One region of the Candidatus Thalassolituus haligoni genome, then DNA from elsewhere that is predicted to be linked to it. Evidence: predicted binding sites of a transcription regulator. Region 1 holds the regulator's gene; each other region holds the start of a gene.

What was found. Region 1 encodes FNR, which switches genes on or off when oxygen is low (the NO sensors DNR and NnrR bind a similar motif). Its sites were predicted from a motif close to TTGATNTANATCAA; they were not measured.
Positions count from the first base shown of each region.
Region 2: the regulator FNR is predicted to act here: its motif matches at 4,973-4,986, upstream of SOJ49_RS14600 (cytochrome-c peroxidase).
Region 3: the regulator FNR is predicted to act here: its motif matches at 3,972-3,985, upstream of ccoM (cytochrome c oxidase subunit CcoM).
Region 4: the regulator FNR is predicted to act here: its motif matches at 3,405-3,418, upstream of SOJ49_RS13885 (YdcH family protein).

Region 1 covers NZ_CP139482.1:1,612,630-1,620,158, forward strand. Annotated here, with positions in the region: gene SOJ49_RS07315 (polysaccharide deacetylase family protein) at 1-379, opposite strand, end outside; gene SOJ49_RS07320 (DNA-J related domain-containing protein) at 516-1,124, opposite strand; gene SOJ49_RS07325 (PGPGW domain-containing protein) at 1,162-1,443, opposite strand; gene greB (transcription elongation factor GreB) at 1,619-2,197, shown strand; gene SOJ49_RS07335 (hypothetical protein) at 2,231-2,722, shown strand; gene ttcA (tRNA 2-thiocytidine(32) synthetase TtcA) at 2,796-3,647, opposite strand; gene fnr (fumarate/nitrate reduction transcriptional regulator Fnr) at 3,906-4,676, opposite strand; gene SOJ49_RS07350 (sulfite exporter TauE/SafE family protein) at 4,797-5,453, opposite strand; gene ccoS (cbb3-type cytochrome oxidase assembly protein CcoS) at 5,450-5,686, opposite strand; gene SOJ49_RS07360 (heavy metal translocating P-type ATPase) at 5,733-7,529, opposite strand, start outside.
Region 2 covers NZ_CP139482.1:3,270,035-3,277,563, reverse strand. Annotated here, with positions in the region: gene SOJ49_RS14620 (3-deoxy-7-phosphoheptulonate synthase) at 253-1,317, shown strand; gene SOJ49_RS14615 (sulfite exporter TauE/SafE family protein) at 1,307-2,077, opposite strand; gene SOJ49_RS14610 (PepSY domain-containing protein) at 2,108-3,007, opposite strand; gene SOJ49_RS14605 (FMN-binding protein) at 3,042-3,596, opposite strand; gene SOJ49_RS14600 (cytochrome-c peroxidase) at 3,583-4,815, opposite strand; gene SOJ49_RS14595 (imelysin family protein) at 5,084-6,583, shown strand; gene SOJ49_RS14590 (di-heme oxidoredictase family protein) at 6,693-7,529, shown strand, end outside.
Region 3 covers NZ_CP139482.1:1,069,037-1,076,565, forward strand. Annotated here, with positions in the region: gene SOJ49_RS04885 (CHASE2 domain-containing protein) at 1-847, shown strand, start outside; gene SOJ49_RS04890 (FecR domain-containing protein) at 865-2,433, opposite strand; gene SOJ49_RS04895 (tetratricopeptide repeat protein) at 2,446-3,831, opposite strand; gene ccoM (cytochrome c oxidase subunit CcoM) at 4,113-4,232, shown strand; gene SOJ49_RS04905 (septal ring lytic transglycosylase RlpA family protein) at 4,363-5,133, opposite strand; gene mltB (lytic murein transglycosylase B) at 5,130-6,107, opposite strand; gene rodA (rod shape-determining protein RodA) at 6,129-7,271, opposite strand; gene mrdA (penicillin-binding protein 2) at 7,268-7,529, opposite strand, start outside.
Region 4 covers NZ_CP139482.1:3,106,674-3,114,202, forward strand. Annotated here, with positions in the region: gene SOJ49_RS13865 (IS5 family transposase) at 1-886, opposite strand, end outside; gene SOJ49_RS13870 (hypothetical protein) at 1,019-1,318, shown strand; gene tnpB (IS66 family insertion sequence element accessory protein TnpB) at 1,311-1,667, shown strand; gene SOJ49_RS13880 (IS66 family transposase) at 1,691-3,301, shown strand; gene SOJ49_RS13885 (YdcH family protein) at 3,472-3,723, shown strand; partial or broken gene tadA (tRNA adenosine(34) deaminase TadA) at 3,996-4,460, opposite strand; gene SOJ49_RS13895 (MotA/TolQ/ExbB proton channel family protein) at 4,506-5,009, opposite strand; gene SOJ49_RS13900 (translation initiation factor Sui1) at 5,169-5,528, opposite strand; gene SOJ49_RS13905 (sensor histidine kinase) at 5,584-7,233, opposite strand; gene SOJ49_RS13910 (Lrp/AsnC family transcriptional regulator) at 7,343-7,529, opposite strand, start outside.

The DNA.
Region 1 (7,529 bases):
CGCGCAACTGGTGCCAGCGGATGACGCCATCGTATTCGGCGTCGACGGCACTCGGATTAACAAAAATGGTAAAGGGCCAATGGCGTCGGGCCAGTTTCGGGAAGGCGTTGCGATAAATGGATTCATAGGCATCGTCGAAGGTAATGGCGACGGCGTTGTCGGGTAGCGACTTGCCCTGGCGTAATGCGGCCATCGCTTGCGGCAGATCAACGATGGTCTTGTTGAGGGACGCCAGCAGCTGCAGGTGGCGCTCAAAATCAGCTGGACTGATACTGGTGGTGGCGGGCGTTGCCGTGTCTACATGGTGATATTGCAGAATGACCAGGTCGGATCTGGCTGAGGCAGCCAGCAGCAGTCCGAGTAAGGCGAGATACTTCATAAAACGCTCATCGTGTTGGAGAAAAAGAGAGCGAATGACAACAAGTTGTTATTCGAGTGGTTATTCAAGTGAGTTATTCAAGTGCAAACGATTAGTACAATTGTTGGTACTCTCATAAGTCGTACTTTGTGGATCGTCAGAGCGTCAAGCGTTGATACGCCGCCAGCAGCGCCTGGAAGTGGCTGACGTTACCGCCACGATCCGGGTGATGACGCATCGCCAGGCGGCGATACTGACGTCGAATATCCGCTTCGTTGGCCCCTTCTTTCAGCTCCAGCAAGCGCAGGTCGTTGCGGCGCTGGTCGGGTGTCAGGGTTTGTTGCCAGATGCCACGCAAGAGCTTGTCGACGGTTTCACGGTCGGTACTGAGGTGAGTCAGATCCAGGTAATAGCGTGCCAGCGAATCGGCTTCGCAGACATGCTGGTTATCGCTCGCCTGGCGGGTATCCCAGGGCAGTAACTGCACCCCCAGAGGTTCGATACTCAGCCAGCCAGCCTGCTGGGCGAGCCATTCCAGCCGCAGTCGATACAAACAGTGCATCACCAGAAAGTGACAACGAAACAGGGTCAGCGAGTCGGACAGGGCGTCGTGCTGGAAAACGCCGGGAACCGGCTGCTTGAGCCACTGGATCAGCTGGTATTCGGTATGACACTGGCCATCCTGCAGTTGACAGGAGAGCAGCTGCTGCAGGGTATCCAGGCTTTCGTCAGGTGGATTGATCTGTTCGCGTTTGAGGTTCAGCATGGCGGCAGAATATCACAGCTGTGGTCTGGCTGCCGCGTCAGGGGCGCTCAGGATCCGTGTCTTCAATCAGTTTGCGGGCAAAGCGTGGCAGCTTGCCTTTGATGGCATTAAGCTGGCCGGAAAATTCCTGATAACGGTGCCGTTGCCGTCGTAGCCATTCCCGCACTCGTGGAACTGTGCTGACCAGCAGCGACAGACCGATAAATATCATGATGAGGCCAAAGGGAATAGGTAGTGGCGTGACAATAACACCAGCGATAACGAGAAGGATTCCAAGCATGATTTTGGCGCTGCGTTTAACCATAGAGAAGTCAGCCATCGGTAGTCGTAACCTGCTAAAGTGTCATGTCGATGTTGCTCCATCATGACGGCCGCAATAAATCTGTTTGTGTGCCTGGCTGTCATGTAATCGTGATCATTTTGTGAGTACTCGGTGGCTGCTTGCAGTCACTCAATGTTCGTTTGAACCACTTTGATGCAGCCAATAGTTTCGTATGAAAGCACCTTCCAAACCCCCGTCTTCAACCCCTTTGGACAAACAACCTCTGCCGCAACGCAGTTTGCTTTCTACTCCAGAGGGAGAGCAGGCATTACGGGCAGAATACGAGTATTTGTGGCGTATTGAACGCCCGAAAGTGACTCAGGAAGTCTCCGATGCTGCCAAACTGGGCGATCGCTCAGAAAATGCCGAATATATTTACGGTAAGCGGCGCTTGCGCCAAATCGACAGTCGGGTACGTTTTTTATTGAAACGCCTCGAAGCTTTGACCGTGATTGATCGCCCGCCCGCAGATCTCAACCGGGTGTATTTTGGCGCTTGGGTTGAACTGGAGGATGATGACGAAGCGATTCATCGTTATCGCCTGGTTGGAGAAGATGAAATCGATCTCAAACATGGCTATATCAGTATGGATGCGCCGCTGGCCCGTGGTTTGGCTGGCAAGTACGTGGATGATGAAGTGATTGTGCGTTTGCCAAAGGGAGAACAGACCTATGCCATTCTCTCTGTGACTTATTCACGACCGGCGTGGGACAACAAGCCCGGCGAGGTCACTCATCGCTGGCTGACCTGATTTAGCTGCTAGTCTGATGATCAGGGAGGATTTATGAACAGATCAGGCAGTGTACAAAGATCCGTGTCAGCGATAGTGGCCTGCTGGTGCTGGAGTGTCGCAATAGCGGTTGTCGCGGAAACACCCTTTGGCCCTGGCGATTTTGCCGGGATCTACCGGCTACCGGTGATGATTGATACCGTGGTCAGTGTTTGTCCGTGGAAATCGGCGTCTGGCAGTGGCTATGTCCGGGTGATCCGTACACGTGGCCCAACCGGTCACGGCCTGTATTTACAGTGGATACGATTTGGTGTGGCAGGTAGTGAGGCTGAGGTGATTTCGACCCGGAGCATTGAGGAATTGGCAACGGAGTTTGACGTTGCTGTGGAGATGCCAGTGGCACAGCTCGAAAAAGACCATTGTCTGTTGCAAAGCCAGGCAGAGGATAGTGTCAACGGACGACGTTACCGACTTGATATTCGTGTTGGTGCGCCCGGAGATTACCAATTCGCAGTTACCCGGCATCTGAGTGGTGGTTTACCCTAGCAGGCTGTTTTTCACCCATTCAAGTCGTGGCCGCACTCTCAGACGGGTGATTGGTGTATGTGCATGGCAGACGCTATTCGATCGTTACAATATCCAGCCGCGTGGCCAGGTGTGACTGGTCTTGCTGCTTTTGCAGGTTAACAAAGTCGAACAGGTTAAGATCCCCCAGCTGTGAGGGGGCTATGTTACAGATGGCTGCGAAGATGTTGTCACTGCGGCCTGGTTGGATTTTTTCCCACTCATGCAGCATGTTTTTGACGTTTTGACGTTGCATGTTTTCCTGCGACCCACAGAGGTTGCAGGGAATGATCGGAAATTCCCGCGCTGCTGCAAACGCCTCGATATCCTTTTCCTTGCAGTAGGCCAGCGGACGGATCAGTACATGCTTCTTGTCGTCGCTGAGTAATTTGGGTGGCATGGCTTTGAGCTTGCCGCCATAAAACATATTCAGGAACAGGGTTTCGATAATATCGTCGCGGTGATGTCCGAGGGCAATTTTGTTGGCACCAATGTGTTCGGCAAAGCCGTACAGGGTACCGCGCCGCAAGCGTGAGCACAGACCGCAAGTAGTTTTGCCTTCCGGAATAATGTCCATGACGACGCTGTAGGTGTCTTTTTCGACAATATGGAAGGGCACATCCAGCTTGCTCAGGTATTCCGGCAGAACATGCTCAGGAAAGCCCGGCTGTTTCTGATCCATATTGACTGCGATCAGTTCAAAGTTAACCGGGGCGCTTTTCTTCAAGCTCATCAATATGTCGAGCATGGTGTAGGAGTCTTTGCCTCCAGACAGACACACCATGATTTTGTCACCTTCCTCAATCATGCAATAGTCTTCGATGGCCTTGCCGACATGACGGCGCAAACGTTTTTGCAGTTTGTTGAATTCGAGTCGTTCTTTGCGATCGATGACGTCGGCAGTCATGCTGGGAAAACTCCTGGATGTTCTGGGATGGAACACGGGCTAAAAATCAGGCGGCGAATTCTAGCGAATAGATTGGCTGTCGTCAGCAAGAGTTGCTGTGCTGGATGTTCGATTCAGCCAAGCTATGACTGACAGGGAAGGTTGTCAAATCTGTTAACCGTGAGTCAGCGTGCACGTGGGATACTGCGGAGCAGTAGCAGCCACATATGTCCGGTGTTTTGCCGAACGGTTGCGGGCTGCCTGCTGCTACTGATCGGTTTATTCTGTGGTGGCCTTGTCGTCGCATTCGAGGTGAGCACTCAGGCCTGCCATCTCATAAAGACTGTTCATGTCCAACACAATGATTTCCTTGCCTTGGGTTTCGATCAGCGCATTTTTCTGAAAGCGGGTAAATACCCGACTAATGGTTTCAACCGCGAGACCAAGATAATTGCTGATGTCGACCCTGGACATGGGCAGCCGGAAGTGAGTCGCGCTGAAGCCTCGGCGGGCATAGCGGTTGGAAATATCCAGTAAAAAGGAGGCCACACGTTCTTCGGCGTTCTTTTTGCTTAATAGCAGCATCATGTTCTGGTCGTGGCGAATTTCATTACCCATGGTGCGCATCAGCTGTTTACGCAGATCGGGTAATTCGTCGGTGAGGTTTTCCAGCTGGTGCACCGGAATTTCACACACGGTGGTTGTTTCCAGTGCCTTGGCGGTGAGTGGGTAATCTCCGGCATCGTAACCGGCTAACCCAATCAGTTCGCTGGCGAGGTGAAAGCCGGTGATCTGCTCTTCGCCGTTGCTGGCCAGGGTATAGGTTTTCAGGGCACCAGTACGTACTGCAAATACCGACTGGAATTCATCCCCTTGCTGGAATAACAGCTGGCCTTTCTGGATGGGTCGGCCACGGCGAATAATATCGTCAAGCCGCTCCATATCACTGTCGCTGAGCGATAGTGGCAGACACAGAGCATTCAGGGAGCAAGTCTGGCAGTGGGGCTGATTGCCGCGCAAGGGAGGATGTGCAACTTGGTTTGTTTTCATTGAGCTCACCGTGTCTGGTTTTCCGTGACAAACGGAACAACTGTTTTCCATTAGTTTTCGTATGGTCTTAGCTCACAGGGTGACTGTCAAGACATTGGTCAAGGTATTACAGTTGGCTGACTATAGCCAGATGGCCGCTGCGGTCCACAATCCATAACTGATGAGCAAGAGTCCGGCGATGCGACGGCTGACGTTGTGATTGAGTAATCGATTGAGGCTGCTGGCGGCGAGGCCGCTGGCAAACAGGGCAGGCAGTGTGCCCAGTCCGAAACAGGCCATGGCCAGTGCACCCTTGAGAGGATCGCCATTAGCGGCGACCCAGCTTAATGTACTGTAGACCAGGCCACAGGGAAGCCATCCCCACAGCAATCCGAGACGAAAGCGGCTGCTGACTGATTGTTGTGCCAGTAATGGTTTGGTGGCGGGCTGTAGCAGACGCCACAGGTGCTGACCGAGCTGTTCAATCCGGGTCAGCCAGCTTGCCCAGCGCGCGATGTAGAGTCCCATCAGCATTAGCATCACGGCAGCCAGTGTGCGTAATACCAGCGTCAGCAGGTCATTCAGTTGCTGCAGCCATAAGCCAAGTACAGAGACTATCAGCCCAGCCACTACGTAGCTGGTGATTCGTCCGCCATTAAAAGCCAAGGCGGTTAATAGCGGTTGATGCTGTGAGCGACTGCCAATGGCTGCCGCAATACCGCCACACATGACCAGGCAATGACTGGAACCAAACAAGCCCAGCAGTAATGCGGTGAGCAGTGACAGTGGTTCAATCACGACAATTTGTCAGGTGATGTGGCGTCTGGTGCTGCAGGCGGTGGGTTGATTGTTGTTGACGGCGGTTTTTCGGCGCTGGCCGTCGTTTCCTCAGGGTCGTCATCAAAGAGAATCTTGTGGGCTGGCGACTCCAGATCATCAAACTGACCGCTACGTACTGCCCAGAAAAAAATCAGGGTGGCGATACTGATCAGGACGATCGAGAGTGGAACAAGTATGTAGATAATATCCATGTTATGTCCGTCATGCTGGGCGAATGGGTGCCGTTATAACCCGGCATTATGTCTGTGGGTGGCTATCGGCAGCATCCGGTTTGGATATCCGGGACAGCCTCAAGGCGTTACTGACCACCAACAGGGAACTGAACGACATGCCGATGGCTGCCGCCCAGGGGGGAATGTAACCTGCGGCCGCTACTGGCAGGGCAAGCAGGTTGTAAAACAGTGCCCAGCCAATATTCTGGTATATCACTTTCCGGGTGCGGCTGGCGGTGTCCAGAGCCTGCAGCAGGCTGTCCAGGCGTCCGCTGGTCACCAGCGCATCAGCACTGGTTTTGGCCAGGTCGCTGGCATCGCTGACGGCAATCGCAATATCAGCACCAGCGAGTACCGGCACATCGTTAATGCCATCTCCGACCATCAAAACGCGTTCTCCCTGCTGTTGCCACAGGCGCACCTGTTGCAACTTTTGCTCGGGAGACAAACCGATCCATACGTCGTTGATACCCAGTTGTGCTGCCAGCAGTTGGCCAGAAGCACCGGGGTCGCCGGTGAGCAGCGCCGTTTTTATCTGGCGTTGGTGCAAGCCTCTGACCAGGCTGGTCGCGGATTTTCTGACGCTGTCGCCCAGTCGAATCCAGGCAACGGCTTGCTCATTGACGCTGAGCAACAGCCATTGTCCCTCCTGCTGATTCAGATGACTGGTATCGGGTTTGGCCGTGGCTGGCACAGCAAAATCGGGCCGACCCAATCGAACGGGCAGGGACTGTTCTGCCGTTGGATGCCAGAAACCACAGATACCGGCACCGGTCTGTTGCTGGACATCGCTCACTGTGGCGGGACGAATACGGCGAAAGGCGCGTGCAATCGGGTGGCTGCTGGACTTTTCCAGACCGGCAGCAACGGCGAGGATGCTTTCTCTATCCAGGTCACCTGCCAATACCACGTCTTCAATGGTGAGTTTGCCCTGGGTGAGAGTGCCGGTCTTGTCGAAGACAACCCGATCTATGGTTGGCAGAGATTCCAGTACATGGCCCTTGCTGATCAGCAAACCGGCTTCCCGCAGGGCGCCGGTCGCAGCGGTCAGGGCAGTAGGTGTCGCCAGCGACAGGGCGCAGGGGCAGGTGACAACCAGCACAGACAAGGCAATAAAAAACGCGTGATCATTACCTTGCCACCACCAGAACAGCAACACACCCGAAGCAATCAGCAAAACGGCGGCAACAAAGTGGCTGGCAACACGGTCGGCGATCAGGGCAATCTTGGGCTTTTCCTGCTGTGCTCTGTCCATTAGGCGCACAATGGTCGACAGTTGGGCTTCTGCACCGGTTGCGGTTACTTTCATGGTGATCGGGCTTTCGATATTGATAGTGCCGCCAATCAGATGATCCTGATGGCGTTTGGTAACCGGCAGGTATTCTCCGGTCAGTGCTGCTTCGTCGACGGAACTCTGGCCATTGACAACAATGCCATCGGCCGGAATCGCCTGTCCCGGTTTGATCAGCAACAAATCCCCTGGCTTGACCTCTTCACTGGCGATCACCGTTTCGGTGGCTGTCGGGGTATCGTCGCTCAGCCGCAAGGCGACATTGGGCAGCAAGGTCAGCAGGTTGTTGCCGGATTTCCCCATGCGGTGGCGGGCGCGCATTTCCAGAAATCGCCCCAGCAGCAAAAAGAACGTGAACATGCAAACCGAGTCGAAGTAGACCTCCTTCCCCTGGTTGAATGTGCTCCAGATGCTGGCGCAGAAGGCCAGAATAATGGCCAGGGATACCGGTACGTCCATGGTCAGATGGCGGACTTTCAAATCGCGGATGGCCGCTTCAAAAAACGGCAGGGCAGCGTATAGCACAACCGG
Region 2 (7,529 bases), 1.7 Mb from region 1:
CCAGCTGCCACCGGAAACCCCGATTGGCAGCTGGCTGATCGGGGTTTTTTTATGATTGTTTTTCACAGGATTCAGGTCGAGATTGCTATGCAAGCATTGGCAAAACTCAAAATTTCTCAAGCTTGCACCGGTGTGTGCAGCTTCTGGCGGTGGCGATTTAGCTGCGGTGACGTGCGGGCGCGATATTGGCGCTAGCCCATCACCGAGCAAAGCGAATACACCACATCCAGTAAAAAATTGAGGAATATCGATATGACAACCCCCACTTTGACTTCCCGTTCTGCCAGCAGCAACGACCCGGCGGTACGCCCGATTGCAACACCGGCCATGCTCAAGGCACGGCTGGCATTGAGTGACGACGTCCGTATCCGGATTGAGCAGCAGCGCCAGCAGATTCGTAACATCCTGAATGGCGAAGACTCACGTTTGCTGGTGATTACCGGCCCCTGTTCCATTCATGATGAAGCCGCAGCGCTGGATTATGGCCAGCGTTTGATGGCGCTGAATGAGCAGCTTGGCGACCGCTTGCTGATTGTGATACGTGCCTACGTCGAAAAACCACGTACCCATATTGGCTGGAAAGGTCTGGCCTACGACCCTGAACGTGATGGCAGTGGTGATATGCAAGCCGGGCTGGAGCGTTCTCGCAAGGTGATGTTGGCACTGGCCGAAATGGGTTTGCCACTGGCGACAGAAGCGTTAAATCCACTGGTGATGATGTACCTGGATGATCTGATCAGCTGGACTGCTATTGGTGCTCGCACCACTGAATCACAGATCCATCGTGAAATGGTCAGTCACCTGGGGATGCCCACCGGATTAAAAAACGGCACCGATGGTTCCATGATGACAGCCATCAATGCCATGGTGGCGGCTCGTCACAGCCATCATACCCTGGGCGTTGATTGCCACGGTCAAATGGCGATGCTGACCACCCCAGGTAACCCGGATACTCATATCGTGTTACGCGGTGGTAATGGTATGACCAATTACGATGCGGCCAGTGTCGCCGCCGCCCAACAACAGTTGCAGGAAGCGGACTGCAATGTGGGTGTGCTGGTGGATTGCAGCCACGCCAACGCGTGCAAGCAGCACCGTCGCCAAACCGCTATAGCGCTGGACGTTGTTGGTCAGCGCTTGGCCGGTAATGACCGGATTCTGGGGGTGATGCTGGAAAGCTTCATTAACGAAGGCAATCAGAAAATGTCGGCCAATCTGGTGTACGGTCAGTCCATCACTGACCCATGTCTGGGTTGGGATCAGACCGAAGCACTGCTGCGTGAGATGCACCAGCAACTGGCTGAGATCAGGCCGTGATCCCCATACTCTGCAAGCCCTGCCAAAGCAGACGCAGGGCGAGCAGAGTAACAACGACCCTGAACGCCTGTTTAAACCACTCACCGGGAATACGGTTCAACAATTTAAGACCCATCCAGGTGCCAAACGCACCGCTGGCAATCATCAGAAGCACCAGTGGCAGCCACTGCCAGAAAGCAAAACCCACGGCGGTAAATACGATCGCCTTGAAGGTATGTTGCAGGGTCATGCAGGTGGCAAAGGTACTGGTGAGTTGCAGTTTGCTGTAGTTGTTACGGTGCACAAAACCGGCAACCAGTGGCCCGGTCGCACCGACAAACATGGTCAGAAACGTGGTGAGTGCCCCGGCAAATATTCGCCCGATCGGGCTGAGCTGGCGTTTGCCCGGCTTGTTCCCCCACACCAGAAACAGAATAAAACCCGCCACCGCAAATTGAATCAGGTAGAGCGGCAGCTGCACCACAACCACACTGGCTAATCCAGCACCGAGTACTGCCCCGATACTGAAGTAACGCAGCATGGCCCAGTCGATATGTCGAAAGGTCATCAACATGCGATTGCCGTTTGAGCCCAGCTGCACCAGACCATGCACCGGAATCAGTGCGTTGACGGGGACCAGAGAAGCCATCACCGCCAGTAACAACAGGCCACCGCCGATGCCGACAGCGGCCGTCATAAACGATGTGAAACCGGCAAACGCAATCAGGACGAGCGCCGATGTCAGCGACAGATCGGCAGGTGTCAGCAGTTCAAGCATCATGAGTCCGGTATCCTTGTGGGCCAATCAGCGTCAGCGCCGCGTCGGTTTTTGCTGGTGTTGATGAGAAGACGATGCGGGCGGATGCGGGCGTTTATGTGGGTTGTGCTGCTGCCCGGTACGTTTTAACCCGGTCTGTTTTAACCAAATACGCTTTAGCCAGGTGAAAGTACCGCTCAGCGCCAGAAAAATCAGCACAATACTGACCGCATCAACCACCCATACGCCAATGCGCCCAAACAGGCGACCACTGTGCAAGTCCAGGAGCAATCGCTCGCGGGTGATACCTGGCACCGGCTTGTCGCTGTTGAGCTGCGCTGTCAGTTCTTGGGGTAGCGATTCGGGTGTGGCCCAGTCGGCGGCCAGATCAGAGCGGGCAGGCTGCCAACTCCAACTGTTGTTGTCGAGGTAATAGGGTGAGTTTGCCTGTAGCAGCAGGGAGCCATTCTCTGGCGTGTTGTTCGAGGTGTTGTTCGAGGTGTTGTTCGAGGTGTTGTTTGGAGAATGGTGTGTGGCTGTCGCCATGGTGCCAATCGCGCTGGCCTGAACCGGCAGATTAGTCAACTCTTCAACCAGTTGACCATCCGGCAGATACAGTGCAATACGATTGTTACACAGCAGGGCGATGGTTTCTTGCCAACGCAGCGCGCCCAATAACGGCTGTTCACAATGGCCAATCGGGCTTTGATCCAGATAGAGGCTATTACCAACCTGACTGACCCAGTGCTTGCCAGTTGCGAAGCCTTGATCAATATCCGTGTCATGGATGCCATACAGCCAGGCCACCCAGGACGAATAAACCGGTGTCTTGGCCCAGCCCAAAGACTGGCTGTGATTAATCAGGATGCCGGTGATCGCCAGCATCAGGATCACCGGCAGAATGATCAAACCGCTGCGGCGATGCCAGTGAATCAGAAAGGGAACGAGTTTCAAAACAGGGCCTGTAATCGGGTGTCGTCGGGGTGGGTCAGGGCTTGCTGGCGGCCTGATTGTGGCTGACCCCGGTTTGCTCTGCAAGGTACAGCGCCAGACGGGCGACATTGGTGACGGCACGTACCGACAATGTGGCACCGGTAATGCCGTCAATGTGGCTGCTTAACTGCTGTGTTTCATCCAGCCGGGCACCGCTAAACTGGTCGGTAAAAAACGGATAGCGGACTTCCCATCCCCGGGATTCAAGAAAGGCCAGCACCGAGACTGACTGTATCGTATCGTCAACCACCACAACCCCGATCGTAATTGGCCGCTCCTTGCCAATTTCTTCCATAATCCAGGCACTGGTTGCCCCGGCTTGCCAGTATCTGACCCGTAGCCCGGAATAGGGATGCCCCAGCAGTTTTGATGCGGCATTCTTGTGTTCGGGCTTGAGCCACAGGGTTTTGGCAGCCGCTTGTTGCTCGCCAAACGTCTGTGACAGAAAGGCTTCCTGACTGAGGTAGTTATCGGCGCTGGCGGCGTTGGCCAGCAGCCACAGGATCAGGCTCCGCAGAGTCAGGCTCCAGAGGATATTATTCAGCTTCACAGTTTTCCCACTCGACATCCGGAATCAGACTTTCGTAGCGGGCATCGGTCAGCGTCATCATAAAGCACACCAGCACTTCCACATCGTCGTCGTCGAGCAAGCTGCCGTCCTGAAGCTCGGTGAGGTTAACCGTGTCGCTGATTTCCGGGTCAGCCCAGGCGACACCGGTTTCCGGATTGAGGCTGTTACTGCTGCCGGTCAGCCAGTGGTCGTAAAACTTGACGACCGTGGCTAATTCATTAAATACACCGTTGTGCATATAGGGTGCGGTGACGGCGACGTTGCGCAGGGTTGGCACCTTGAATTTACCGGCTTCCGTGTCAGCAGTGACGGCGCTGTTGTTAAATTGCAAACCGGTATCAATAAAGTCATCGGCCGAACCATTGGCACTGCGGACGGCAGTGTTAATGGGAACGCCGATGTTGTGGTATTCGTAGCCAGTAAAGGTTTCGCCGCTGCTGCTCTGGCGTTTCAACTGGTGGCAAGTGGCGCAGTTGGTGAATTGCTGGGAAAAAAACAGCACCTTGCCTGAGGCGACTTTAGAGATGACGCCATAGTCGTAATAATCCGGGTCATCTGAATCCAGTAATGAACGATCGTACTTGGAATCGAACGGTGCAAAGGCGTCGGTGGCTTCAAAGCGGGCGATGGCATCGGTCATGGCGTCATAGGCGGTGTCGGTAGCGTCGAATACGTCTGTGCCGTAAAGGGTTTCAAGGGCGGCAATATAGTCTGTATTTTCTAACAGTCGTTCTACTACGCTGGCACGATCCGGCATACCCATTTCAATCGGATTTAATGGCGGGCCACCAGCCTGGTCGGCCAGGGTGGTGGCCCGGCCATCATGGAACTGGCCGCCAAGCCAACCACTGTAATCGGATTGCTGGCTATTGAAGCGGGTACGGCTGCCGTTGTGAAAATCGGGTGTCTGTGAGGCGTAGGTCACTGTGGGGGCGTTACGGTCACCCAGTGAAACACCGTCATCACCGATGGAAACAGCGGCGGTCTGGTCACTGTCGTTTTTGCGACTGTCGGTAAATGCCTGAGCGACATCGTGGCAGCTGGCACAAGACTGGGTACGGTTAAACGACAGACTGACATCGTTAAACAGGCTTTCACCCAGAGCTTCCTTGCTGTCAAAAGCGGGGCTGGAAGAATCGGATGACCCACCACAGCTGCTCAGTAATAGCGCCAATAATACAGTTAGATACTTTCTCACGACGGCTCCAATTTCACCCCGCTCCATTGGGGAATGTTCAGGTTGATGGCTTTGCGATTGTCTTGCTGCAATCTGTCTAGGAGTCTACCACGCAGTCATCATGTTGCTAAAGGTAATGCAAGTTCGAGTCTATTTGTAAATCATTTGCATTAGTAATATGATCCCGGTCAACTTCAATCGGAACTATTCCGTTTTACTGTAAGTGCGGATGTTTTCCGTAAGACGGATAAACCGTCGACTTTGCCTTATTTTCAGACAGGAGTGTTGAATGATGAAATTGACCTCGCTTGCTGCGGCTATCGCCGTAACGTCCATGTTGACGGCCTGTGGTGGTGGTAGCTCAAGCAGTTCCACGGATGCGGATGACGCTCAGGCGACCGCCGTCATTAACGTGGCTAACGTCAGTAAAGTGTTGGAAACCAATGCGGATATCGCACTGGCAACCTACAGCGATGCCGTTGACACCGCTATTGAGTTACAGACTGCGCTGCAAACCTTCCGTGAAAACCCAACCGAAGAAAATTTTGTTGCCGCCAAAACAGCCTGGCTGGTAGCGCGTGAGCCTTATGGGCAGACCGAAGTTTATCGCTTCCGCCTGAGCCCGATTGACTCCACCGACTACAGCTCGGAAGACGGCCCGGAAGGTGACATCAATGCCTGGCCATTAGGTGAGGCCCTGATCGATTACGTGCAGACCAACGATACGGATTTTGGTACTGATCAGGTGGGCGTAACCGCCAACGCCGCTGGTATTAATGGTGGTGGTGCCTTGACGGCAGCCGGTGCGGAAGATCAGTCGAATAACATCATTGGCAATACCAGCATCGACATTAGCGCCGACCTGCTGGCTAATACCGCCACCGCTGATGACGAGCACGACGTGATTGCCGGATACCACGCCATTGAGTTCTTGCTGTGGGGCCAGGATCTGAACAATGATGGTGAAACCACTGATGGTACGGATCGTGATGAGGCGGTGAAAGCCAATACCGCTACTAACTACGCGGAAGGCGGTGATCGTCCTCTGAGCGATCTGGCTGAGGGTTACTCTGAGACCGACACTTACGACAGCAGCAATTTGTCCAACCGTCGTCACAAATTTATGGAAATGGCCGTACAGAAGCTGATCGACGATTTAACCACAGTCCGTGACGGCTGGGCCGAAGGCGCTTCATACCGCACTGCTTTTACCACCATCAGCACCGAAGACGAAGCCAAGCAGAAACTGGCAGAAATCCTCACCGGGATGGGCACTTTGTCTGAAGGTGAATTGGCCGGCGAGCGGATGCAGATTGCCTTTTCTTCCAACTCTCAGGAAGACGAACATTCCTGCTTCTCGGATAACACTCACCGTGATATCTGGCTGGATGCCGAGGGTGTTTCCAACAGCTACTACGGTGAATACGCCGGTTACGACAGCACGCTGGATGGTACCGACGACGCGACGGCTCGTGCCGTCAGTGGTTATGGCATTGATGATTACCTGGCTGATGCCGGTCTGACGGAATTGGCCAGTGATATGGAAGCGGCTTTGACCACGACTCAAACGGCTTATGTGGCAATCGATACTTTGGCTCGTGCCGGTACGCCTTTTGACGTCCAGATCATTGAAGCGACCAGCAGCGAACCAGCCTACGATGCCATCAAGGCATTGAACGCTCAATCATCGGTGATTGCGGATGTGGCCGAAGCACTGGAAATTGACGCAGAAGTCATTGATGGTGACGCTACCGAGTGCAACACCGAAGATCCAACCGCTGAGTGCTAGTATTGATGGTTGATCACCTGTTAGCAGGGGCTGAGTAATGCGCAGTCTCTGTTTTCACCATAAGACGGGCTTGTCCCGGCTTTTCGGCATCTGTGTTCTGGCCGTGCTGATGGCTTCAACCAGTGGTTGTTCCGATACCGAGGTGCCGCCACCGGATCCTGCTGAAGCCAGGCCGGGTGGCGATGCGACGACGTCGATAATCCCGTTTCCGGCATTGGACAAGGTGACGCCGAACTTGCCCGATGACGAGCGGCCGCAGTTTTATGCGGGCCGGGCGCTGGCGCATCAGCCCTGGATCAAGGCACCGACGATTACCGATGCCCGTGATGGCCTGGGGCCAATTTATAACGCTCGCGGCTGTCTGGCCTGCCATATTCGTGGTGGTAAAAGCCGGATGCCAGACGATTCCGAAACGCCCTTGTTTGGGCCACTGGTACGTATGAGTCGAGTGCTGGCAGATCCGCAGCTTATGGCTGCGGCGGCCAATAGTCACGCTGGAGTGATACCGGATCCTGTTTATGGTGACCAGTTACAAACCCAGTCCATTGCCCTGTTGCATCAGTTGCGCCAGGCCTCGCCGGTCGCTATAGCGGAGCAACAGCAGGTAGCGCCGGAAGCGTATGCTTATGTGAAATGGCATGAACAGGCCTTTGTATATCCGGATGGCCGTCAGATAACACTGCGCAAACCCGAGCTGGATCTGCGTTATGTTGCCTACGGGGAATTTGATGCCGCTACCCGTTTCAGCTTGAGAAACGCGCCGCCGATTCATGGCATGGGGTTGCTGGAGCTGATTCCGCAGGCTGATCTGGAGGCTCTGGCCGATCCGGATGATGCCGACGGTGATGGTATCTCGGGCCGTCAGAACCGGGTTTGGGACGCCAGAAGCCAACGCTGGCAAGCGGGTCGTTTTGGCCACAAGGCCAATCGCTCCAATATGGATATG
Region 3 (7,529 bases), 540 kb from region 1:
ATATGTGCCACCGGCACATATTGAAAAAATGCTCGACGATCCGTCGGCTTACCAGTTTCAGGGTGATAACCGTCAAATGACGGTGTTGTTCAGCGATATTCGATCCTTTACCAGTATTTCGGAAGGTTTGCCCGCCAACGAACTGAAACAGCTGCTGAGTAGTTATTTTACGCCGGTTACCAAAACCATTTTTGATCATGAAGGCACCATCGACAAATACGTCGGCGATATGGTGATGGCCTTCTGGGGGGCACCGCTGGACGATGTCGATCATGCCAGCCATGCCGTCGCCGCCGCGTTGGCCATGATTGAGGTGACCAGAACGTTGGAGCAGCCGTTTGCATTACGCGGCTGGCCACGGCTGGTGGCAGGCATTGGCATTAATACGGGTGCGATGAATGTGGGGGATATGGGATCGTCATACCGCCGTGCCTATACGGTGCTGGGTGATGCTGTAAACCTGGGGTCGCGACTGGAATCACTGACCAAGTATTACGGGGTTGATGTGCTGGTTGGCGAAAATACCCGCCATCAGGCGCTGGAATTTGAATACCGTTTTGTTGATCGTATCCAGGTCAAAGGCAAGCTCGAAGCGCTGGATGTCTTTGAACCACTCGGGTTGATCAGCGAAACCTCGGCAGCTACCCGTGAAGAGTTGGACTATCATCGTCTGGCCATGGATCTGTATATCTGCGCTAACTGGCGTGCCGCCAGAGAGGCATTTGACGAATTGGTCTGGCGTTATCCCCAGTGCAAACTTTACCAGGTCTTTCAGGAACGACTGCGAGAGTGGGAGATGCTGCCGCCGTCAGACTGGGACGGCAGCTTTCAGCATCAGCAAAAATAGTCGTCAGCCAGAGGTGTTCAGTTAGGACTGGCGTGTTGCCACAATACCGCGCCGGTGGCGCTGTTGCTGCTGTTGTCGATCAGTTCAAATCCACCGAGGAAGGCATCAGCCTGTTCGCCGACCAGAATGCCACCCAGCTCACTGGTGCCGGTGTTGATGCTGATATCGCCGTGTTGGCCATTCATGATATCCAGGTTAACCAGTGGTGAATTATTACCATCAATCTGAATGCTGCCATCGAAGCTGATGGCCCAGAGATCGGCGCCGGTATCACCAAATCCGGCAGATAATGAGCCATTGGAAACGCGGCCAGTGTTGAAGTCGAGATCAAACTGCCCCCCGGAAACACTCAGCGGCTGTCCCAGATTATTAAAGCCGATACCCAGGTTGCCAGCAAAATGCACACTGCCAGACAGAGAACTCAGCTGGGAAGACAGTGTCGGGGTACCGTGTAGCCAGAGTGCCATGCCGTCATAGCCGCTATGTTCATCAGAATCGCGATCGGAGTAGACCTCAATATCGCTATCACTACCGTCCCAGACACCCCAAATGACATCCAAATTGTTGTCTGGCTGGTCGGACTTTGAGCTGGTGCCGGAAAAGCGCACGACATCGAGTTGACCTGCTTCATTGACGGCAACAAATATCGGTTGTTCACCGTCCAGTTGCACTACGGTGCCGACCCGCAGCTCGCCGTTCATGGCGACAGCACCAAGACGGTGACTGGACAAAAATGCCTGATATTCGGTATTGGTCAGGCGGCTGTCCGGGCTGCTGTCGTCAATCAGCGGCGTGTCAGGGTTGGCGTCGGGATCCGTGTCACTATTTACTGACGCTTTCAGAATTGCTTGAAGGCGGGCGCTGTCCTGTTGATCAAGCGGCGGTGGCACGTCGCTGTTGGTGATGTTGCTGTTGGCGTCTGCGGACGTATTGTGCTGATTGCTATTGGGTGTGCTTTGCGGTTGTTCGGCCGTGTTGTCCTGAAGTTCGGCCGGTGCTTCCAGCAGGCCGGTAAAGCCATCGGCACCCACGCTGGCGTAGTGGAAGTCCGCGCCATGACCGAGCACAAAATCACCAGCGTCGGTAGTGATGCTGATGGTGCCTTGCCAGACGCCCAGCAGCAGTCGGCCCTTGTCCAGCAAGGCGCTGTAAAGTGTGCCTCGAATGCCGATGCTGCCAACCGGGGTATCGACCCGGTAGGCGGCTGCGGTGCCCTTGCCAAGGCTACCGGTCAGTGTCCGGAATCCCCCTTCAATCAGCTGCATGACCACTTCCGGTTGATCGTGGCGGGTAGCCTGTTGCTGGTACTGATGTACAACCAGACTGCTGTTGGCATTCAGCGCCAGCAGGGCATCATCGTTAAAACGTATCTGCACTTTGCTGTTGTTGCCGGTGGTGACGGTATCCTGCATATAAACCGGGCTGCGGCGCTTGAGGACACGGACATCTTGCTGCGGCTGGAGGGCTGTAACCTCGCCCCGTGCCATGATCACTGTACCGACGTTGTCGTCGGCATAAGCCATTGTCGTCAATAATCCGAACAAGGTGACCATGGCGCCAAAAAAGATACGCATCCTGATTGTCATAAAACCTCCGCTTCAATTCTGGAAACTGACCGTCAGGCCAGCCTCAAACAGTGCCCTGTCATACTGATAGACGCTGATGGAGCTGGCGTTGCGCAAATAACTGAACTGATTGTGCAGCGTCAGCCAGTGCAAGAGCTGGTATTGCCAGCCAATGCTGGCCTGACCCAGGTGCTCCTGGCGATCTTTGCCTGGTGCGAGCAAATCGTTGCCATGCTGGTAATCGTACTGCCGATAGAGACCCTGAAGATGCAGCGCCAAACGTGAATTCAACTGGTAAGACAGCCGTGCATCGGCACCTGCGGTATCCCGTGCCAGTTCAGCCTGGTCATCCAGATCGCTCGACCAGCTGACGCCCGCCATGCTGCTCCAGAGTCCCTGCTGGTATGCCAGTGCTGTCCGGCTGCCGATTTGCAGGGTATCGGCTTCATCATTGAGCTGACTGTCTTTGCTGATGACATGGAGTTCGAACTGAGGCTGCCAGTGTTGCCAGCCATTCCAGCGCCATTCTGTCGTCAGCTGCAGCATGGATTGCAGGCTGTCGTGGCCAAGCCAGTAGTATTCATAGCCGAGGCTGGCATTCAGCTGGTGTTGTCCCAGCAGCTGCTGGGCACCCGCCCGGAATTGAACGGCATCGAGGTCGTAGGTGTCATTGCCGTTATTGTCTTTGCGAGCGAAGGAGACACTACTGTAGACCCGCCGCTTGCTGGTGAGCGGCAAACTCATCTGGACGGCGGCAGAGTAGCGAAAATAACCTGAATGTATGGCGCGCTGTTCTTCGCTGAGAATCGCGCTCAACTGGCCATCAAACAGGTCGATTTCCCGTTCACTGGTGGCCGTGTTGATATTGGTGTCGTAACCGGCTGCTGTTGCCAGTGCCACCGACCAGGAGCGTCGGCTACGGGATTGTTGCTGGCTGATTTGTTGCAAGTAGTTACGGGATGCGGTGGCGATGGCTGGCAGCGGATCCGCTGCCAGCACAGTCTGAAAACCGGTTTCCGCCGCCAGCATCTGCCCCATGGCATATTGGCAGCGCGCCAGCTCGAAGTGGTAGTTGAGATTTTGTGGAAAGCGGCTATGCAGCCGGTCAAATACAAACCAGGCCTCGTTGAGGTTGCGGGTTTCCAGTGCGGCGCTGCCGTACATCAAATCGAAGGCTTCCTCGCCTTCGTACATCGCCAGCAGTGTATGGGCGATCTGGTAGGCGGAACTGAAGTCTCCTGAGCGGATGGAGGCTATCAGGGTCTCCAGGGTGGCTGCTTCGGTAACCACTGCTGGCGCGGCATCACCGACACTGGCGGCGCGACAGGGATTCAGCTGCAACGGTGCCAGTGCGGCCAGTAGCAAGACGGGTATTCGGCTGTATGAGTCCCTGCGGTACGGATCGATATGATGATGCATGGGCATTCCTTACCAAAGCGGCGGCGAATGTAATCCCGGGCGATCAGCGTCCGGTGATCCTTATACAGCTCTGACAAAATTATACAGTCTCATTCTGCAGCGCAATAAGCAGGCCACCAAATGGCTCACAATTCCCGATTTTGATACATATCAAGCGTAGCAGCGGTTAGGGCAATGACAGAAAAATCCACTTGATATGGGTCAATCTGGCCCCGGCACAGGCTGTTACATTGAACTCAACAAGGCAAACGCATGATCGACAGTGAGTGAGGTATCCCACTATGTTTATGGATGAAGTCGTTTTTTCAGGATTGGTAATTGTGGGCCTGACCTGCGTATTTTTTGCAGGTGTTTACCTGGCCATTCGTAAAGACATTAAAAAACACGGTACGGGTGAATAAGTACCGGTTTTAACAATTTTCTGCGCTGAGTACCCTTGCCTCGGGCCTGACCAATTTGGTCATGGCCCTTTTTTTTGTGCGCCTTAATTCCTCAGCGGGAAGGGGACTGGTGGTATGCACTGGCAGCCTGTTAGTTAAGCTGGTGCGCTCCGAGTACGACCGGGTTGTTGATATGCAACTTATCCAGCCGGGCGAGTAAGTCCTGCAGCGGCTTTCCTTCCGGCACCGGGCCAATACGTACTTTGTGCAGGGGCTTGCCATTCAGCTTGCCCTGGTAGACCTCGACCGGCCAGGTCAGCGGCTTCAGGGCGTCACGTAACGCTTGCTGCTGCTTGTTGGCGCTTGGCTGGTCGGACAGGGCAGACACCTGTACCCAGCGTACTTTATCTGGCAGGGGCGGCTTGAGCAGCTCAATCGTGACCGGGGCCGTACCGGAGATATCCAGACCAATCTTGTGAGCGGCGACGTACGACAGATCGATCATACGATCCTTGTAAAACGGTCCGCGATCGTTGACCCGCACGACAACGCTTTTACCATTATCTTGCCTGGTCACTTTTACATAACTGGGCAACGGCAAGGTTTTATGCGCAGCGGTGAACTGATAGACATCGTAAATCTCGCCGTTGGCGGTGGCGTGGCCATGAAATTTCATGCCATACCAGGATGCCGTGCCGGTCTCGCGGAAAGTACGGGGCTGCTCCAGCACCTGGTAGCGTTTACCCAGCACCTTGTAGGTGGGGCCATTACCCATCACGCTGAGTGCTTCAGACGTTGGGGTTGGCTCCTTGAGGGTGGATAAATCGGGCGGTACCGGAGGACTGAAATCTTCCCTGTGCTGATAACGCGAGCTGCAGGCGCTGAGCAGCAGCGCCATGATCAGCCATAAGCCGGTCTTCACTGTTTCAGCGCCTCACTCAACTGGTAGACAGCCATGGCATAGAGGCGGCTGTGGTTGTAACGGGTAATGACATAGTAGTTGTATTGTGCCAGCCAGAATTCCGCACCCTGTTTGCCGATCAGTTTGACCAGGCTGGCGGGGGCATCCGCTGACGCTGGCTCGGTAGCCGACACGCCCATGGCGGCCAGTTGCGCTACCGTCCACTTGGGTTTCAGGCTGTCATTCACGGCTGTCTCGTATTGTTGGCCACTGACCCGTGCGCGCTGTACAACGGGTTCACCGGCTCGCCAACCGTGGACACTGAAGTAGTTGGCCACGCTGTTAATTGCATCCGTAGGGTTCGACCACAAATCACGTTTGCCATCGCCATCACCGTCGACGGCATAGGCCAGGAAGCTGGTCGGAATAAACTGGCCGTAGCCCATGGCACCGGCGTAGGAACCTTTGACCGTACCGGGGTCGAGCTGTTCTGTTTTGGCTAGGGAAAAAAAGGCTTTTAATTCACGCCAGAATATAGGCCGTTGGGGGTAATCAAACGCCAGTGTTGCCAGTGAATCCAGTACCCGATAGTTGCCCTGGCGGCTGCCGTAGAAGGTTTCAACGCCGATGATGGCGCTGATGATTTCCTTCGGAACACCGTATTTTTGCTCTGCCACAGCCAACAGCTCGGCGTGCTGTTGCATAAAGGCCTTGCCACCTTCAATCCGCTTTTGGGTCAGGAATATGTCCTGATAGCCATCCCATTCGAGGGTTTTTTCCGCTGGTCGGGCGATTGCTTCCAGCACGGAATCGAGTTTTTTTGACTCCGACAGCCAGCGTTTGGTTTCTGCCGGGGGGATGTGATATTCCTTTTCCAGCTCGGCGGCAAACTCATTGAAGCGTGCATGCTGATCGTAGCCTGCATGTACCAAGGCTGAGCCTCCGAGGCTGACAACCAGGCAGGTCTGTGCCAGTTGACGTGTGAGTCTGGTCATACTAATTCCCTGTTGTGTAGATTAACGTTTTTGATGCGTTGCCATTGACATGATCAGGCCGAAGGCGGCCATCAGACTGACCACCGACGTACCACCGTAGCTGACCAGCGGCAATGGGACACCAACCACTGGCAAAATTCCGCTGACCATCCCGATATTCACGAACACATAGATAAAAAAGGTAACAGACAAACTGCCAGCCAACAGTCGGCCGAACAAGGTTTCACAGCGGCTACTGAGTACCAGGCAGCGAAATATAATCAGAAAGTACAGCATCAGCAGCAGTAAAACGCCAATCAGTCCCAGTTCTTCTGCCAAGACGGCAATAATAAAGTCGGTATGGCTCTCGGGCAGAAATTCCAGCTGTGACTGGGTGCCCTGCATAAAGCCTTTACCTTCAATGCCGCCAGAGCCAATGGCGGTTTTTGACTGGATGATGTTCCAGCCCGAACCCAGCGGGTCGCTTTCTGGATTGAGGAAGGTCAATACCCGCTGTTTCTGATAATCGTGCATCACAAAAAACCACATCAAGGGTGCACAGGCGGAGACCAGCGCGATCAGGGATCCAATCAGCCGCCAGGACATGCCAGCAAAAAACAACACTAACAAACCGGACGCGGAAATCAGCAGGGATGTGCCCAGATCCGGTTGTTTGAGAATCAGTATGGTGGGCACAACAATAATCACGCTGGCCTTGAGCAAGTCGGTGATATGCGGTGGAACCGGACGTCTGGCCATATACCAGGCGACGGTCAATGGCAGTATCAGTTTGACCAGCTCGGAAGGCTGGAAGCGCGGCAGGCCGGGCAGCGCCAGCCAGCGCTGTGCCCCCTTGGCGTCTACCCCGGCAATCAGGACGCCGAGCAGTGCTGCAAGGGCAACAAGATAGGCCCAGGGGGCAATCAGCTGATAAAAACGTGGCGGCAGTTGTGCAGCCAGAATCATGCCGAGCGAACCAATACCCATGTGAATCGCCTGGCGTGTCAGCATATGCAGATCTTTACCACTGCCGGTGTAGAGAATCAGCAAGCCGGTCAGGCAAAGAACCAGCAGCAGTACCAGCAGCAGCAGATCCAGGTGCATACGGGTGAACAGGGCACGGCTGCGATCAAATCCTGGATGTGCGCCGCTGCCGAGCGTGCGGGTAAAGTCAGAACTGCTCATTCGCCAGTGCTTCCGCTGAGATAAAGATTGATCACCGATTGGGCAATGGGGGCTGCTGTACGCCCGGCTGATTCACCATTTTCGACCACTACGGCAATGGCAATCTGGGGATCTTCGACCGGAGCAAAGGCAATAAACAGGGCATGGTCACGCAGACGCTCACGCAGCGCATCGGAGTCGTATTCTTCATCCTGTTTGATACCAACGACCTGGGCGGTGCCGGTTTTGCCGGCTATTGAGAATTCCAGATGCTTTTGC
Region 4 (7,529 bases), 1.5 Mb from region 1:
CTGAGCCGCCGGGCCGTTTGTCATTTCGGGCAACATAGGGGGTGATCCGGTGCTTCCTGCATTCCTTCACAAACCCTTTGGTATCGTAGTTTTTATCCGCGCCCACGGTCTTACGATGAGCCCCCGGCAATGCTTTCAGAAGCGTCAGGGCGACTTCCCTTTCCGCTGTTCCGGTCGCCAGACTGGCTTGTGTCGCCACGATCAAACCATTCCGGTTTTCCATGACCGTATGTCCCATGAAAGACAATCGGGCTTCTTGTCCTTTGGACTTTTTGAACAACCTCGCATCGCGGTCAGTGGTCGATTCATGCGTATCATTGCTGCGTTTGGTACCACGAAAATTCTTTTCCTGATTGCGTCCGGAAGGCCCTTCATCCTGATCATGATCGTCATCCGGGTGCTTCGGCCGAAAACTCTTTTGGGAAGCCCAGGCCTGTATCAGAGTGCCATCGACACTGAAATGATCGTTCGACAGGAGCTTTTGTTTTTGGGCCGAGGCAACCACTTCGGCCAATAATTCGGTGCTGACGTTGTGGTGGATCAAGCGGTCCCGATTGACGCTGAAAGTCGAATGATCCCAGACCGGATCATCAATGCTCAGGCCGACAAACCAGCGATAGAGCATGTTGTACTGAATCTGCTCAACCAGTTGCCGCTCACTGCGAATACTGAAGAGGATTTGCAGCAGCAAGGCTCTCAATAAACGCTCTGGAGGAATGGATTCCCGCCCACGCTCGGAATAGATCAAGCTGAGCTTCCAATCGATGTGGGTGAGCGCCTGATCGAACAGGATTTTGATGGACCGTAAAGGGTGATCGTGTGGAACCAGCTCATCCAGTTTGATGGTGGTGAACAAAGGTTCTTGAGTAATGTCAGCGCCACGCATGGGAGTCCGGGAATTCATTGAAAAAGAGCATCTTACCGAAGCCGGTAGACATCAGGAATAAAATCAACAGCCTGCTAAAATCACTACTCAATTCATTCTAAGCTGTCTTCAAATTCTTCAACGAGACAGCTCATGACTAAATCCGAACAATGGCAGCAGCACATCAACCTTTGGCGTACCAGTGGTTTATCCCAGGTCGCCTTTTGCAAACAACACAACCTTGCTATGCATAACCTTCAATATTGGCGTAAACGTTTATCGCCCGGTGCTGAGCCGGTGGTGGACAAGCCAAAGGCTTTGATTCCAATCACCGTGACCTCACCCTCTCCGGCGCGGTTAAGGTTGGGTGCACACGTCATCATTGAGCTACCAACTGAAGCCTTACCGGATCTGTTGCTGGCATTAAAAGATCGAGGGCTTTTATATGCTTAGGCCCAGTGCAGCGGTTCAGGTATATTTATACGCAGGCACCGTGGACATGCGCAAGTCGATTAATGGCTTGTCGGCATTGGTCGAGCAAGAGCTGGAGCTTAGTCCTATGGCCAATGCTCTGTTTGTCTTTTGTAATCGCGACCGGGATAAAATCAAGTTACTGTACTGGGAGCGCAATGGCTTTGTGCTCTGGTACAAACGCCTGGAAAAGCAGCGCTTTAAATGGCTAAAACCGACCGACAGCGCCGCCATCTGTATTGACGGCTATCAACTGAATTTATTATTGGACGGTCTGGATATTTTTAACAATAAACCGCATGAAACCTTATTTTACACTGCCATGAATTAACCAGGGTTGGTATACTCCAACCCATGAAAACACCACCGACGGATCACTTACCTGATGACATTTCTGCTCTAAAACAACAGCTTTTAGCGCAGCATCAATTATTGGAAGAAAAAAATAATCAGTTAAAAAATAAAGAACAATTAATTAACCAAAAACAATCACGCATCCAGTTTTTGGAAGAACAGATCATTCTGTTTAAGCAGCGCCAGTTTGGTAAAAGCAGCGAAAAAAGTGATCAACAAGTCGAACTGTTCGATGAGGTTGAATGCGAGGCCGATGCCTCTGCAGCGGATACGGCCGAGTCGATAGACGCCGAATCCTTACACTCGGAATTACCCCTGGCTGAAACACCCAAGCCCGTTAAAAAAACATCCGGCCGTAAGCCTTTACCGGCTGAATTACCCCGTGTACGCATTGAACATGATCTTCCTTTGGCCGATAAAATCTGCGCCTGTGGTTGCACCAAAAAACACATCGGCGAAGACACCAGCGAGCAATTGGATATTATTCCGGCGGTGGTTCAAGTCTTGGTGCATGCACGACAAAAATACGTTTGCGAAGCCTGTGAAAGCGGCGTGCAGATGGCCGCTTTACCGACGCAGCCAATCCCTAAAAGCAATGCCAGCCCAGGCTTACTGGCGCACATTGCTGTGGCCAAATATCAAGACGGATTGCCACTCTATCGAATGGAAACCATCTTCAAACGCATGGGCATACATTTACCGCGCAACACCTTAGCCAACTGGATGATGAAAAGCAGTGAGTTGCTGCAACCACTTTACAACCTGCTCAATGATCAATTACTTGAAAGCGGTTATATCCATATGGATGAAACCCGAGTTCAGGTCTTAAAAGAACCGGATAAAACAGCCGAAAGCCTCAGCTACATGTGGGTACGAAAAACCGGTGATCGGGAACACCCCATTATCTTATTTGATTACGCCAGTCGTCGTCGCACCGATGTGGCCAGATCGCTGCTTGGTGATTATCAAGGCTACCTGCAAACCGACGATTATATTGGCTATCACCGTATTGGGCAGCAAAAAGGCATCGTCGCACTGGCCTGCATGGCCCATGCTCGACGTAAGTTTATCGACGCTCAGAAAGTCAGCCCAAGCCCGAAAGGAAAAGTCAGTAAAGCCGACATGGCCGTGACAATGATCAAAGGACTGTACGTCATCGAAGCCGCGATTAAAGACCAACCAGCCGAACAGAAATATCAAATTCGACAAGAAAAAAGCCTGCCCCAGCTCAACAAACTCAGAGCATGGCTGGACAAAGCGTTGCAACAAACCCTGCCAAAAGGAAAAACCGGCGAAGCCTTAGCCTACCTCGATAAAAACTGGGACAAACTAACGGTCTACCTCACCGATGGGCGACTTCATATAGATAATAATCCCGTCGAAAATGCTATCCGACCGTTTGCGATAGGGCGCAAAAATTGGTTATTCAGTGACAGTCAGCGTGGCGCAAAAGCCAGCGCCATGATGTACAGCCTGATAGAAACCGCCAAAGCGAACGACCTGGAGCCTTACGCGTATTTACGGAGAGTGTTTGCCCAGTTGCCGTTATGCGAAACCGTGGAAGACATTGAAAAACTGCTGCCTGAGAATATGAAAGCGGCCGTTATTTAAATCGGTAGATGGGGTTGTTTGAGCGTTTACACACCAACCCCATACCTTCGCTTTTTGTTTTTGTTCTGGCTAAACAAACCGAACCAGTCTGCTCTACCTGAGTCTGACCTGTATCAAGCCTAACCCCCATTGGGTACGTTATTCTGAACGTACTTACCAAGGAGAGATACATGTCCATCGAAGCCCATGACCTGCACCATGATTTTCCTGAACTGAGCGAGCAGATTCGTGATTTGAAAATGACTGACCGTCATTTTGCCAAGCTGTTCGATGAATACGATGAGCTGGACAAGGAAGTGCGCCATATTGAAGAACAAAAAGAAGCGGCATCGGATGAGCGCCTTGAGCAATTGAAAGTGCGCCGCGTTGTTCTGAAAGACGAGCTCTATGCCATGCTGAACCAAGCCGCTGCCAACTCCTGATATCGCTGGCAAAGGTCACCAGTAGTTGCTGAAGGCAGTGTAAAAACACTTTTCAACGACCGTTTGACGCCTCGCGCTTGCGAGGCGTTTTTAGTTTTACTGACTCTGATTTTACTGATCCTGGTTTGACGTGCTTATGTTTCGTGATCCCGCCCGGGTATTTCCAGAGACTGACAGGATCTATTGCTTCCTGCTTTGGCAGAATCAGTATCGACCCCATCGTCTGCTGCAGTCGATAGCCGGGTCAATGCTCGCAGCCGTTTACGGGCGGCTCGGCGTTCAGCAAAAAAAGCTGACAACATCTGGCCACAGGCTTCGGCCAGCACACCGCTCTCAATCTGGAAAGTATGATTAAAAACAGGATTGGTGGGTAACTGCATCGCACTGTGAACAGCACCGGCTTTGGGTTCAAACGCCCCATACACCAGACGCTCAATACGACTGTGAACCAGCAAGCCATAACACATGGTGCACGGTTCCAAAGTGACATAAAGACAAGCACCACTGAGGCGGTAATTACCGATGGCGGCGGCCGCTTCACGTACGGCCAGCATTTCGGCATGGGCACTTGGATCCAGATCGGTAATCTGGCGGTTACGTCCACGGCCTATCACTTTGCCATCCAGCACCACGACAGCACCAACAGGTACTTCGCCGTCATCAGCCGCTTCTTGCGCCAGCGCCAGCGCCAGCGCCATGGCTTGTTCATCCCTGGTAATTATCTGCTGTGGCAACATCTATATCTATCCACCCACTAAAATGGGCGGCATGATAACCGCCACTCAATCGAAAGCCAGTGCCGTTTTGAAATGACGCTTTTCGCTTTCAAAAACCCGTTTTAATACGGTTTGTGCCAATAAGCCACTGATCGCCCCCACCATCCCGGCAACGGTCGACAAAATAGCTTTAGAGATACCTGCTGCCATGGGCTTGGGGCTACCCGCTCCCATTTGTACCATCACATCAAACACTTCAATCATTCCAGTCACGGTGCCTAACAAACCCAAAAGCGGACAGATGGCAATAAACATCCGAATGGTGCTGAATCCCGAGTCCAGCCCCATCGTCAGATTGGCAATCAGCTCCTGATGGATCTGTTGCGATGCCCAGCTATGCTTGTTGCTACGTGCTTGCCATTCCTGCAACGCTACCGAACGACGTCTCGGGTGCACAGCAAATACATACAAAATACGTTCGATCAGATAAGCCCAGAGCAAAAAGATCACCCCCATAATGGGGTACACCACCTCGCCACCGCGTTCCAGAAACAGGATTACTTCTTCCATCGCCCAATATGCTCCGGCGTTTATTTGAAGTAATCAGATTATCTCTTTTCGAGATAAGGGAAAGATGCAATTGATCACAGCTTGAAGAGCGTCATGTCTGGTCACAAATTAATCAAATCGTCATTACTCTGTCACTGAAACTGTGATGCAATTCCACCGTTAGCCACCGGATTTTTTCACCGTAAAACCCCGTTTGCTCAGCTCGGAGACCAGCAAATCCCGCTGCTCTCCCTGAATTTCAATCACGCCATCCTTGAGTACCCCACCTACGCCACATTTCTTCTTCAACTCTTTGGCAAGCGTCTTGAGTTCGGCACCGACCAGCGGAACACCGGTCACCAGGGTAACCACCTTACCGCCACGTCCTTTGGTCTCACGTGCCACTCTCACAATGCCATCGCTCTGAGGTTGCTCCGGTTCACCGCAGCAACACTGCTCAATAGGTTCCCGACAGTCCGGGCAGGTACGCCCGAATTCGGTGGAATACACCAGTCCACCACTGCTTTGTTGTTTGGCCATGTTATTTCCCGTTGTTGCTGCCGCAACGCTAAATCATTCGTGCGCTTTCGGCAAATCAACTCGTCACTGACAGAGTAGCACCAGGCAAAGCCGTCACAGGCAAGGTAAAGGTGACCAGTGTTCCCATTCCTGGCTCGCTTTCTATATCCAGTACGCCGCTATGATTGGACATGACGTTGTAAACCACAGTGAGACCCAGCCCGGTGCCCTTGCCGATTTCTTTACGGGTAAAAAACGGATTGACGGAACAACTCAAATCATCGGCGTTCATTCCCACCCCTGAATCTTTGATATATACGCGTACCTTGTCATCCACCTGCTCGGCAGCCACTTCGATTCTGCCAGACCCATCGATCGCATCACGGGCATTATCCAGAATATGACGAAACGCCAGCCGGATTTGGCTGGCCACGCAATCCACCTTGGGAATACCACTCATCATGACATCCAGGAGAATGTGCTCATCATGTTGAAGATCCAGTTCGTCGATGGCTTGGTGCATCAATTCAGCCAGGTCGGCGCGCTGCCTGGTTTGCCCTTCCTGACTCGCAAAGGTTCTCAATTCCGCCACGATATTACGGACTCGCTCCAGACTGGACTGGGAGGCTTTCACCAGATCCGGGGCATCGTCACGAACAAAGCCGAGATCAACCGTGCGTCTCATCGCCTCCAGAGACTGACGGATCGCCGAATCGGAAATAGAGTGCTCTACCGATTGATACAGGTCTGCCAGCTCTATCAGCTCGGTCAGATATTCACTGAGAGAGGCAATATTGCTGTAAACCACTGCGATCGGGTTGTTGATTTCGTGGGCAATGCCAGCGGCCAAATGACCAAGTGACGCCATTCTTTGCGCCTGCAACAGCAGCCGTTGCGTACGCTGCAGCTCATCAAAGCTTTGCTGCAACTGACTATTACTATTCTTCAATTCCTGAGTGCGAGCACGAACCTTGTCTTCCAGTTTGTCGTTCAGTTCGCGGGCTCGTCTTTCTGCTTGCCGACGGCGCTGCATTTCAACATCGACGGATGCAAACAGGCTGTTGATCTTGTGTACCAACTCTTGCAGCTCTCGCAGATTGGCCTTGCTTGCCAGCGGTGCTTTCAGAGCATTGTCGGGATCGAGATCCTTGATCAGATCCGTTAATTCACGGAGTGGACGAGTCAGACGAAGCCGCAAGATCACCACCAGCACCAGTGCCAGCAATACGTTACGTGCCACTTCCATTGCTACGGTAATGGCAGCCCGCTCTCGAAATCCGGCGTGAATGGCACGCTCGTCGATCCAGACAGTCAGAGTACCCACCTTTTCAAGACGCTGCTCAGCGAGGTTATTGCCAAACAGACCCACCGTTTTTTCAACCATATAAGTATGTATTGGGCCACTGGCCAGCTCCTCGGCAGACAAACCACGCCGCTGGTTATACCCGGACAGGTCATCTTCAACATAAACCGACACGATGGAGCGATTCAGCATCAAGCCCTCAAAAATCAATTGAATGGCCGTGCTGTGGTACTGCTGTAATGCCAATGCCAGCTGGCCACTCTGGTAACCCAGCAAGGCATCGAGATTGGTATTGAAGCGCTCTTTTTCTACCTGATGGTCTATACGTATTTGCGCTGCGCTGAACAGCACCCCAAATACAAGGCTGCACATCAGAATGTAGAGTGTCAGCTTACTCTCTGCCGAGGGAGATTGAGAAATCACAGTTGCCCTTGCCTGATCCCGAGGGGTTCTACCTGAGTATAGCCGCCTCCGGCAGAGCTGCTACAAACGGGTACCAAACAGTACAAACCCCCATATCAGCAGGCGCTTCCTAATCTAACGGCAAGGCACTGCGGTCGATCACCTTGCGCATCACAAAGCTGGAATGCACACCGCTCACTCCTTCTATACGGGTAAGTGTACCGAGCAACAGTTGTTGGAAGGCTTCCATATCACTGACGATCACCTTGAGTACGTAATCAGCCGACTGACCCGTAATCAGATAACATTCCAGCACT